Regions from separate parts of the Janthinobacterium sp. MP5059B genome, predicted to be linked through region 2. Evidence: predicted binding sites of a transcription regulator. Region 2 holds the regulator's gene; the other holds the start of a gene.
What was found. Region 2 encodes sigma-54, which starts transcription at its own class of promoters, with help from an activator protein. Its sites were predicted from a motif close to TGGCANGNAANCTGCTTT; they were not measured.
Positions count from the first base shown of each region.

Region 1: JAB1_RS11480 (EDSAP-1 family PEP-CTERM protein) is a predicted target of sigma-54. The motif match lies at 2,815-2,832, and genes of this name have one in related genera.

Region 1 covers NZ_LRHX01000007.1:220,303-226,212, forward strand. Annotated here, with positions in the region: gene JAB1_RS11470 (type II secretion system F family protein) at 1-606, shown strand, start outside; gene JAB1_RS11475 (LytR C-terminal domain-containing protein) at 618-1,673, shown strand; gene JAB1_RS11480 (EDSAP-1 family PEP-CTERM protein) at 1,726-2,727, opposite strand; gene JAB1_RS11485 (hypothetical protein) at 2,939-3,313, opposite strand; gene JAB1_RS11490 (hypothetical protein) at 3,476-3,787, shown strand; gene JAB1_RS11495 (dodecin) at 3,815-4,021, opposite strand; tRNA gene JAB1_RS11500 (tRNA-Thr) at 4,214-4,289, opposite strand; gene JAB1_RS11505 (ClpXP protease specificity-enhancing factor) at 4,316-4,828, opposite strand; gene JAB1_RS11510 (glutathione S-transferase N-terminal domain-containing protein) at 4,969-5,580, opposite strand; gene JAB1_RS11515 (cytochrome c1) at 5,701-5,910, opposite strand, start outside.
Region 2 covers NZ_LRHX01000005.1:157,736-163,645, reverse strand. Annotated here, with positions in the region: gene rapZ (RNase adapter RapZ) at 1-199, shown strand, start outside; gene JAB1_RS04400 (enoyl-CoA hydratase/isomerase family protein) at 200-1,285, opposite strand; gene raiA (ribosome-associated translation inhibitor RaiA) at 1,421-1,783, opposite strand; gene JAB1_RS04390 (RNA polymerase factor sigma-54) at 1,853-3,331, opposite strand; gene lptB (LPS export ABC transporter ATP-binding protein) at 3,336-4,091, opposite strand; gene lptA (lipopolysaccharide transport periplasmic protein LptA) at 4,091-4,672, opposite strand; gene lptC (LPS export ABC transporter periplasmic protein LptC) at 4,698-5,309, opposite strand; gene JAB1_RS04370 (HAD hydrolase family protein) at 5,352-5,885, opposite strand; gene JAB1_RS04365 (KpsF/GutQ family sugar-phosphate isomerase) at 5,885-5,910, opposite strand, start outside.

The sequences.
Region 1 (5,910 bases), on a different contig from region 2:
CTGGGTCTGTATGCGGCCAGCGCCATGGCGGCGCAGCTGCGCAGCGTGCTGCTGTTGCTGCTGTGCGTCAGCGCCACCATCGGCTATTACCTGCCGAACCTGGTGCTGGCCAGCACGGCCAAGCGGCGGCAGCGCGACATCTTTGAAAACATCCCGGACGCGCTCGACTTGCTGACCGTGTGCGTGGAAGCGGGCCTGAGCCTGGAGCGCGCGCTGGTGAAGGTGTCAGGCGAAATCCATATCAAGAGCGTGGTGCTGGCACAGGAGTTGCAGCTGGTGCTGATGGAAATGCGCGCCGGCTTTTCCAAGGAAAAGGCGCTGCGCAACCTGGCTCTGCGCAGCGGCGTGGAAGACGTCGATACCTTGGTCGCCATGCTGATTCAATCGGAACGCTTCGGCACCAGCATGGGCGATTCGCTGCGCGTGCATTCGGAAAACCTGCGCGGCAAGCGCAGCCTGCTGGCCGAGGAGGCGGCAGCGAAGATTGCCCTGAAACTGCTGTTCCCGCTGATCTTTTGCGTCTTTCCCACCCTCATGCTGGTGCTCATGGGGCCGGCCGTGATCGAAGTGTATCGCGTGCTCGTGCCGGCCATGGCCAGCCGCTGAAAGGAGCTACCATGCGCTTGACGATTTCCCGCCTGGCCGCCGCCTGTGCCTGTCTGGGCCTGGGCGCGTGCGCCAGCCACACGGCGCACGCGCCGCTGCTGCCGGCGCCGCCCGCTGCCGCTGCCGATGCGGCCTATGTCGCGGGACGCCAGTATTTTGATGCGGGCGACCTGCCTGCCGCGCAAGCGGCGTATGCGCAAGCCTTGCGCGCCGCGCCGCGCCATGTGAATGCGCGCAACGGCCTGGCCGTGCTGCACGCGCAGCGGGGCGAGCACGATGCGGCGATTGCCCATTGGCTGGCCTTGACGCAGGAGGCGGGCACGCCGCAGCCGCAACAGGCGTATCTGTTCAGCAATCTCGGTCATGCTTATTATCTGAGTGGACGCGATGCGCAAGCCTTGCCCGCGCTGGAACAGGCGTGTCTGCTCGACCCGCTCAATGCGCTGGCCTGGCAGCATCTGGCGCAGGTGCTCGAACGGCTGGGGCAACACGCGCGCGCGGCAGTCATGCGGCGCCAGGCGGCCAGCTTGCAGGAGCACGATTTGCGGCGCGACATGGCCGTCTTGCGCAGCGAGGCGCCGCCGCAAGGTGTACCCGTGGCCGCGCCGGTGCCGGATGCGCCCGCCATGGCGCGCATCGAGATCACGCAAGGCGACGGCATGGCCCGCTTGCAGCGTGTGCCGGCAGCCGTGCGCAGCGTGCCCGTTGCCGTGCCCCGTCCGCGCCTGGAAATTGTGAATGGCAATGGCGTGCCCGGCCTGGCCGCCGCACTGGCGCGCAGCCTGGCCGGCAGTCCCGTGCAGGTGGTGCGCCTGGCCAATGAAACCAGCTTCCAGGTGGCGCGCACGCGCGTCGAATACCGGCCCGCGCAGGAGCAGGCGGCGCGCCAGCTGGCCCGCCAGCTGGGGATGCAGGTACAAACCCAGGTGCAGACCCAGGCCGCCGATTGTCCTGTCAGCGAGCTGCGCCTGGTACTCGGGCGCGACCTGAGCGATCCGGCCATGCTGCACCGCTATTATCTGCAGCAGTTGCAGCTGGCGCGCCAGGCGCTGGCGCGGCTCGGTTAACACGCCTCTGTTGATGCAAAATAAAACGGCGCCCAGGAGGCGCCGTTTTATTTCATGCTGCTGATGATTGTGGCTGGCGGCGCCGCGTAAAAGCCAGGGCCGCCAGTCCCATGCCCAGCAGGAACAGGGTGCCTGGTTCCGGCACGGCCAGGGGATCGATGACGACGATGTCGGTGCGCGTGGACTTGGAAAAGTTCAAGGTGTAGCTGCCAGCCGGCAGGGCGAAATTCGAGGTCAGGGAAAACATCGCAAAGCCATTCGTGAAGGCGCGCCCGGTAGCGGGGTCGTTGGTGCCTGCCGTCATGTTCAGGCTGAACGGATCCAGGCTGCCGACCGTATGGTTGCCGTTGACGTCGCTGCCATTGTTGGCATCGCCATCGGGTGCGAACTGGAAGATCACGCCATCGGCATTCGCGTTCGACAGGCAGCCGACGGGGCTGGCGCTGTTGCAGGAGATATTGAAGATATCCATGATCGACACGTTCGACTTGTCGCCCATGGTCGTCACGCTGGTGCGCAGGTCGCGCCGTCCCATGAAGCTGAAGGTGATGAAGCCGGCGCTCGACAGGGTCAGGTTGACGGAGCCGGTGAGCGTGTCGCCGGCCGTGGACGTGGCGGCACCGACCGTGTTGCGCTGGGCTTCCGCCACGGCGCGCACCGTGGCGCCGCCATTGAGCATGTTGCCGAAGGCATGTGCATCGCCGCGGGCGAACTCCAGGGTGGAACTGGGGCTGGGGGCGTAATGGTTTTGCTGCAAGCCGCTGCAGCCTCCGCCCGAGCACACTTGCAGTACGTCGGCGTTGGCGGCCGGCCCCGTATTGACGGCACGCGGATTGACGGCCACGCCGCCTTCGAAAAACGCGCTGTCGCTGGCATTGCGGTTGGCGCCGGCCAGCGACAGCGCGCCGGCGCTGGTGGTGATGCGGAAATTGTTCAACTCATTGACGGCCAGGCCGTACGCGCCGGCCTGTGCTTGGCCGCTGGCCAGCAGGCTTGCCGCCGCCAGTGCGCCCAGCCAGCCCAGGGTCTTGCTTCGTGTGTGATCGACGTTCATCGCAGCCTCTTATCGTGGTCAGTCTCGAAAAATCCGGGGGACAAAGAATCCAGGATGACTTGCCTGGATTCATCTCGTAGACAGGGATAAGCAGCTTGCGTGCCACACAAAAAAATCACGTGAAATCAATTGCTTGCGCAAAGCGGACTGAGCTGGCGGAAGCAAAGTGTAAGAAAGGCCGACGCCGCTTGTCGGGCGGTGCCAGCCCGCCTCAGGTGCCCCGGTGATAGCCGAGGTGGCCACCGGAATTGCGTGCGCAGCCGCATCCGATGCGCGCCACTTCCTCGCCGTCCGTCAATTTCCAGTTGGTAATCGTCGTATGCTGCCAGTCGATGTCGCTTTTCTTGACAGGTTTGACCGTCAGGGTGCGTGCTTCCGCATCCGTGTACTCCATCAGCTCCTCATCGTCGGCGATGTCGAAATGGCGGTGGATCAGGGAAATGCCGAAGCGGTCGAGCGCGCTATAGCGTTGCAGCACATCGCGCAGTTCGCGAAAGCAAGCGAGATCCTCGGGCAGCAGCGGATCGACGGCGGAAATATCGGCGACGGGCTGCCATTGCATGGCGTGGATGTTCAGGCTGTGCATGATAGGCTCCTGTGCCCCATGATGATAGGCCCAGGCTGGCAGAGGGGCGCTGGCACGCCTGGCGAAATACCCATCGTGGACGCAAAGCCGCTGCGGCGCTTGCGCCGGATCAAAGGTGCGGCACATCGCCTCTCGTCCGATCATTGCCCGGTAAAATAGGCCATGGCAAACAAAACCCCCACCTTCCCCGGCGCGCGCACGGGCCGCGGCCAGGTCCTGGCCGTGCTGCTGTCGAACCGCGACCAGTCCGGCGCCGAACCGCTGCAAGGCCGCGTCTCGCTGGCCGCCATCGTCAAGGCATTGAAACGCAAATATCACTGGCCGATCGAGACGCACAGTTTTCCCGCCAACACGCAGGATGGCCGCGCCAGCTGGGCGACCGTCTACAGCCTGCCGGAAAAGGTCATCGAGACCGCGCTGGATGCCGGCGGCCGGGAGTGGCTGGAAAGCCGGGGAGCGGTCGCGCGGCGGTGAATGCGCCGCCTGCCTTAATCGATCCCTTTACTCGAGCCGGAAGCCGACCTTGAGCGTGACCTGGAAGTGCGCTACCTTGCCGTCGACGATATGTCCCCGCGACTCGGTCACTTCATACCAGTCCATGTGCTTGACCGTCAGCGCCGCCTTGGCAATGGCATCGCGTATCGCCTGATCGCTGCTCTCGGTCGATGTTCCCACCAGTTCGATCAGTTTGTAAGTGTGTGCGGACATGATATTTCCCCAGGTAGGCAAGCCAGACATCGGGAGCCTGCTTTGCGCAAGCACGTGCTCATCTTGCGCCTAAACGTGCTGATAGTCATTGCGCGGTGCAGCAACGCGTCACGGGAGTGGTTCGCAGGGGGGAGAAAAGAAAAAAGGGCTACCAGCCGAAGCGGGTAACCCTTTGATTTACCACTGAATTCTTGGTGCCGACTGCCGGTTTCGAACTGGCCACCTGATGATTACAAATCAACTGCTCTACCAAATGAGCTAAGTCGGCAAAAACTGCGCGTTGCGAATTATACGCTATTTAATGCGTGTCAGGGTCGGGCGGCCGCCTTTTTTTGGTGGCTCGTCGTCGCCGGGCGTGGCGTTGTCGCGTTGTTCGGGGGAACTGGTCGGCACGGATGACAGGGTGGGACCGCTGGCGGCGGGGGCGAGCACGGGTGGCGGGACGTCGGCGGAGGCCGGGCTGTCCGTCGGTTGCGCGTCCGGGTCATCGTTGCCCAGCACGGGCTCGAAGGCCATGCCCTGGCCGTTTTCGTTGGCGTAGATGGCCATCACGTTGTCGACCGGCACGTAGATTTCGCGCGAGACGCCGCCAAAGCGGGCGTGGAAGCGGATGGCGTCGTTGTCCATCTTCAGGCCGCTGGTGGCGCCGAAGCTGATGTTGAGCACGATTTCGCCCTTTTTCACGTATTCCATCGGTACCGTGGTGCGCGAATCGACTTTGACCGCGAGATACGGCGTGTAGCCGCTGTCGGTGCACCACTCGTAGATGGCGCGCAGCATATAAGGTTTGGTTGAGATTTCAGACATGGTAGGCACGGTGAGGCGGGAGCGCCCCCCGTCAGCATGAGGCGGGCGCACCGGTAGTTCAAAAGACTGGGACAGCGCAAAAAGCAACTTTACCACATGCCCCAAGATATCCCGGCAGGCGCGGCCTGCCGGGATTATCTTTAGCGGCGCATGACCTTTTCGGAAGGGGTCAATGCCTCGATATACGCAGGACGCGAGAAGATGCGTTCGGCGTATTTCATCAGTGGTGCAGCCGTCTTCGACAGTTCGATGCCGTAGTGGTCCAGGCGCCACAGCAGCGGCGCGACAGCCACGTCGAGCATCGAGAATTCGTCGCCCAGCATGTACTTGTTCTTCAGGAACAGCGGCGCCAGGGTCGTCAGGCGGTCGCGGATTTCCGCGCGTGCCTTGTCGTGGGCCTTGTCGTTGCTCTTGGCGCGTTCGCTTTCCAGCACGTGCACGTGCACGAACAGTTCTTTTTCGAAATTGAACAGCATCAGGCGCGCGCGGGCACGCATCAGCGGATCGGCCGGCATCAGTTGCGGATGCGGGAAGCGCTCATCGATGTACTCGTTGATGATGTTCGATTCATACAGGATCAGTTCGCGCTCAACCAGGATAGGCACCTGGCCGTACGGATTCATGGTCGAGATGTCTTCCGGTTTGTTGAACAGGTCGACGTCGCGCACTTCGAAGTCCATGCCTTTTTCAAACAGGACCAGGCGGCAGCGTTGCGAAAATGGGCAGGTTGTACCCGAATAGAGAACCATCATTTTTTATAGTTCCTTAGAAACAAAGGGGGTGAAGCCGCGAACGGCTCACCCCAGGTCGCTTGTCCACTCATGCGGACAACGCAGAAACAGGCATAAACCGGCCTATGGCCGGCGCCTCACTTATTTGACTTCCTTCCAGAACGACGCGTTAAGGCGCCATGCCAGCAGAGTAAAGACCGACAGGAACAGCAGCACCCACACGCCCAGGCGCTTGCGTGTTTGCTGTGCCGGTTCGGCCATCCACTCCATGTAGCCGACCAGGTCGGCTACCGCATTGTCATACTCGATCTTGTTCAACGTACCTGGCTTGACCTGCTCGAAGCCGGCAAA
Region 2 (5,910 bases):
CGCGCTGGAACTGCTGGCCGACATCCGCGCCTTCATCGAGAAATGGTTGCCGTCATTCAAGTCCGACAACCGCAGCTACCTGACGGTGGCCCTGGGCTGCACGGGCGGCCAGCACCGCTCCGTGTACATGGCGGAGCGGCTGGCGCAGTATTTCGGCCCCAACGAGCGCGTCGTCCTGCGCCACCGCGAACGCAGCTAATTAGTCGAGGTGGCGCAGCGGATGCGCCGCGGCTGGCCAGACGGGGGCAAAGAAGCGCGCCACCATGGCCGCATCGACGTCGTCCAGGCTGGCAGGGTTCCAGCGCGGTGCATTGTCCTTGTCGACCACCAGCGCGCGCACGCCCTCGAGCACTTCGCCATGTTCGAAATTATGGCGCACCACCGTGCGCTCCATGCGCAGGCAATCGGCCACGCCCAGGTGGGCGCCCCGCTGCAGCAATTCCAGGGTCACCGACATCATCAAGGGCGAACGCAGGCGCATGGCCGCCAGCGCCTTGGCCGCGAACGCGCTGTCATCCTGCGCCAGCGAGGCCATGATGGCGGCCACGGAAGGGGCGCCGAAATGGCGGTCCAGCGCCGTGCGCGCCGTGGCCAGGGGAGATACCCCCGCCTCGGCCTGGAAAGGCGCCGCCAGCGCCTTGATGGCCACCGGCAAGGCCTCGCCCCGCGTCGATTCGAACAGGTCCAGCAGCGCCCCCATCTGCGCCTCAGGCAGGTAGACATCGGCCAGCCCCGTGTACAGGGCATCGGCCGCGTTGATCGTCAAGCCCGTCAAGCCCAGGTACAGGCCCAGCTGGCCGGCCAGGCGGGATAGAAAATAACTGCCGCCCACGTCGGGAAACAAGCCGATATTGACTTCCGGCATGGCCATGCGCGTGCGGCCCGTCACGATGCGCAGGCGGTTGCCCGGCCCGGCTTGCGCCACGCCCATGCCGCCGCCCATCACCACGCCATCCATCACGGCGATATACGGTTTCGGGTAGAAATGAATTAAATGATTTAAAGCATATTCTTCCGTAAAGAAATCTTCCAGCATGGCGCTGCCGCCTTGCGGCGTGGCCAAGCCAGCATCGAAAAAGAAACGGATGTCGCCGCCGGCGCACAGGGCTTTTTCACTGCTGGAGCGGATCACCACGGCGTCCACCTGCGGATCGTCGCGCCAGGCCAGCAGGGCCGCGCTCAGGGCGCGCACCATCTCCAGCGACAGGGAATTCAAGGCTTTCGGACGGTCGAGCACGATATGGCCCGTGCGGTTGCGGATGGAAGTCTGGACGAAGTCGCTCATGGCAGGCAGGAAAAAAGTGAAAGTGCAAACATTTTAGCCCCTGCGCGGCGAACATTGCGCTCAAAAGGTCCAGGCGCAAAAAAGGGCGCAAGATGTGCGCCCTTAGTTGATCACAACTGCTGGAAGCGGGTGGCCTTAGACGGCGACGACGGCTTCTTCCTCGGAGTTGTCTGGCAGATGCTTGATCGCCTCTTTACCGTGCCCTTGCACTTTGGTTTTGTATTTCATCACTTGCCTATCGAGCTTGTCGATCAGGGTATCGATCGCGGCGTACAGGTCGTGCGCCAAGCTTTCCACATAGACAGTCTTGCCGCTCAAACGCAGGTTGACTTCAGCCTTTTGACGTTTTTCTTTCTCTTTGAGGTTATCCACGGTCAGAATCACGGCAATATCGATGACTTGATCGAAATGACGTTTCACGCGCTCCAGCTTCGTTTGTACGTATTCACGGATGGCTGGTGTCACTTCGAGATGATGTCCGCTGATGGTGAGATTCATACACACTCCTAAAGATGATCGGGTTCGTGCGGTCCATCCTATCCGGCCCGCAGAGGAACCGAAAAAAACTTACAAACACTTACGCAGGCTCACTGGCGGAATTTTCAACGCTTCCCGGTATTTGGCAACAGTACGTCGCGCAATCACCATGCCTTGCTCCCCCAGCATGTCCGCAATCTTACTGTCGGATAAAGGATTTTTAGGGTCTTCTGCTCCTGTCAGTTGCACGATCAATGCCCGTATCGCCGTCGATGACGCTTCGCCCCCCGCTTCGGTGGCGACGTGGCTACCAAAGAAATATTTCAACTCGAACATGCCGTGCGGGGTCAGCATGTACTTTTGAGTTGTTACCCGCGAGATAGTACTCTCGTGTAAACCCAGTGTATCAGCTATTTCACGGAGCACAAGGGGACGCATGGCAACGGCCCCATGCGAGAAAAAGTTCTTTTGTCTTTCTACTATCGCCTGCGCCACGCGCAGGATCGTGTCGAAGCGCTGGCGCATATTCTTGATCAGCCACTTGGCTTCCTGCAACTGTGCGCCCATGGCGCCCTCGCCCTTGCCCTGCTTGAGCAAGTTGGCGTACATGGCATTGACGCGCAGGCGCGGCATGACATCGTTGTTCAGGGTGACTTGCCAGCCATTGCGCGCGCGCTTGACGACGACGTCGGGCACCACGTAATCGGACACGTCCGAGGCGAACACGGCGCCCGGATGCGGATTGCACTGGCGAATCACCGTCTGCGCTTCGCGCAAGTCTTCATCGTCGCAATCGAGGGCTTTTTTCAGCTTGTTGAAATCGCGCTGGGCAAACCAGGCCAGGTGCTTTTCCACGATGACGAGGGCCATGCGGCGCGTCACCATGGCGATGTGCGGCAAACGCTTGATTTGCAGCGCCAGGCATTCGGAGGCATTGCGCGCGCCCACGCCGGGCGGATCGAAACTTTGCAAGAGAGACAAGGCCGTGCGCATCTCGTCGGCGTCGATTTCCAGCTCTTCCGGCAGGCGCGCCAGGATGTCGTCGAGCGACTCTTCCAGGTAGCCATTGTCGTCGAGCGCGTCGATGATCAGCTCGACCAGCGCGCGGTCGCGCAATTCAAGCACCGTCACGCGCATCTGCTCCATCAGGTGTTCGCGCAGGGTGCAGTGATGGGCCTCCAGTTGCGGACGCGAATCTTCGTCGTCGGGCGCCTTGCCCCGGCTCGCCTCGCTCCAGTCGCTGTCGCCGCCATCCGCGGCGGCCGGACCCTCGCCGGCATCGCCATCAAAGGTTTCCGCTTCGGCCGGCGCTGCGGGCACCTCCTGGCCTGGCGGCTGGGGCGGCGCTTCGGCCGGCGCGGCCGTGGAACTCAAGGCACCGTCGGACAGCAGGCGCAGCGAACGGTCGAGCGGATCATCGAGGCGTTCGAGCAAGGGATTGTCCGTCAGCAATTGCTCTAGTTCCTGATGCAATTCCAGGGTAGACAATTGCAACAGGCGTATCGATTGCTGCAACTGCGGCGTCAGTGCCAGGTGCTGCGAAGTGCGCAGCTGCAATGATTGTTTCATTGGCTTACATGCGGAAGTGTTCGCCCAGATAGACCCGGCGTACCGACTCGTTCGCGATGATGTCGTCGGGGCGCCCCGACGCCAGTACCGAGCCCTGGTTGATGATGTAGGCACGGTCGCAGATACCCAGCGTCTCACGCACATTATGATCGGTGATCAGCACGCCGATATTGCGCTCCTTCAAGAAACGCACGATGCGCTGGATCTCGATCACGGCGATCGGATCGACACCGGCAAACGGTTCGTCGAGCAGCACGAAACGGGGATCGGTGGCCAGCGCGCGGGCGATTTCCACGCGGCGGCGCTCGCCACCGGACAGCGACAGGGCCTGGTTCTCGCGCAGCTTTTCAATCTGCAAGTCAGCCAGCAATTTATCCAGGCGCACCTCGATCTCGGCCTTCGTCAGCGGACGGCCTTCGACGGTCTGGATTTCCAGCACGGCGCGGATATTGTCTTCGACCGTCAGTTTGCGGAAGACGGACGCTTCCTGCGGCAGGTAGGACAGGCCCATCTGCGCGCGGCGGTGGATCGGCAGGCTGGAGATGTCCACGCCGCTGATATCGATGCTGCCGCCATCGGACGGCACCAAGCCGACGATCATGTAGAACGAGGTGGTCTTGCCGGCGCCGTTCGGGCCCAGCAAACCCACCACTTCGCCGCATTCGACTTGCAGCGAGACATCATGCACGACTTGCCGCTTGCCATAGGTTTTTTGCAGCCCGCGAACGATCAGGGTGCTGCCGCAACGAGTATTATCCATTATTTCTTTCCTGGCGCAGGCGTGGCCGGCGCTTTCTCCGCCGCCGGTGCCTTGGTTTTCGGCTGGATCACCATGCGCACGCTGCCGCCATCCGGGGTGCTGGTGCCGCTGTTGGAATTTTCCATCGCAAACACTTCCTTGCGGCTGTCATACGAGATGAAGGCGCCATTGGCCACGTCGGTCACTTTCGTGCCTTCCAGGCGCGTCAGCTTGGCCCTGGAAAACAGTTTCACCACTTCCGTCTTGTTGTCGTATTCCACGCGCTCCGCTTCGCCTTCCACCCACAGGTCGCCCGCGCCATCGCGCTTCTGGCGGAAGGTGGCGAGCTTGCCGGGATCGGCCCAGAAGGTAATGAACTGGTAGCCTTGCGGATCTTCCGTGATCACGGCGCGACCCGCCTTCATGGTCAGGGTCCCCTTGACCAGCACGACGTCGCCCGTCAGGGTGCGCACCTGCTTGATGTCATCGACGTGGCCGCTACGTGCCGTGATGACGGCTTCCTTCTCGGAATCGGCCTTCTCGGCATGCGCCACGCCCATGATGGCCAGGGAAAATACGGTCAACAGCAAGATGTTCTTCATAGTATGGTTTCCTTGTTTCATTCTGTCATTTTGCCGCCGCGGCCGGGCGCGGTTTCGGCGGGAGGACCATGCGCAGCGCATTCTGCACTTCCACCACGCCGGTGGCGTTATTGGCTTTCATGCCGATGCCATTGAGGCGCGAGGTGCCCGTCAGGATATCGACAGGCACGTCCGTTTCCATTCTTTCCTCATCCGGGAACACCGTCAGCGCTTCCGTCTTGACCGTCAGGTTCTGCGCCTTCGGACTGGCCACGCGGTCGATCACGACATTGCGGTGCAGTTGCAGCCGGGTATTGTCCTGGTCGATATGCGCCAGTTCCGCATTCATGTTCATCGGTGGCATGCCTGGCGTGAGCTTGCGCACGAAGGGCCGGTCGATATCGGACGAATCGTCCAGCGGATAATGCGTGAGCTTGGTGCCCGACACGATATAGCTGGGTTTTCCCGTCAAGTCCATACGCACCAGGCTGAAATTGGTAATGAAATAGTCGGGCTCATCCAGATGCTTGCTGGCCGTGATGTCCTGGCTATTCTTGTTCATCACCTCGAGCAGCCAAAAGCTGCCCAGCGCGACAACAACCGCGCCCAGCACGGTAAAAATCATGCGCCAGCGATGGGCGCCTCCTGGCTTACGCATAGGGCTTCACTCTTTCAAATGTCACTGGCGAGGCGGCGCGCCTCACTCCAGGAACGGCGCCATGACGCGCGCATAATTGTCCTGGGCACGCAGCAGGAATTCGCAGATCTCGCGCACCGCGCCGCGGCCACCGCCGGCCTGCGTCACATGGTGGGCCAGGCCCTGCACTTCCGGGCGTCCGCCCGGCACGCTGACGGCAAAGCCGACGCGTTTCAGGATGGGCGCATCGATGACGTCGTCGCCGATATAGCCGCATTGCTCTTCCGTCAAGCCCGTCAGCGCCAGCAGTTCGCGAAACGGCGTCAGCTTGTCGTGGCCGCCTTGGTGTACGTGGGTAATGCCCAGGTCTTGCGCGCGGCGCGCCGTGATGGCCGAGCGGCGCGCGCTGATGATGGCCGTCTGCACGCCCGATTCCTGCAGCAGCTTGATGCCCAGGCCATCATACACATTAAACGTTTTCATCATCTCGCCGTCCGGGCCGAAATGCAGGCTGCCGTCGGTGAGCACGCCATCGACGTCAAAGATCATCAGTTTGACCTTGGCCGCGCGTGCCAGGTTGTCCGCCACGCTATCCATCAGATCACCTTCGCTTGCGTCAGAT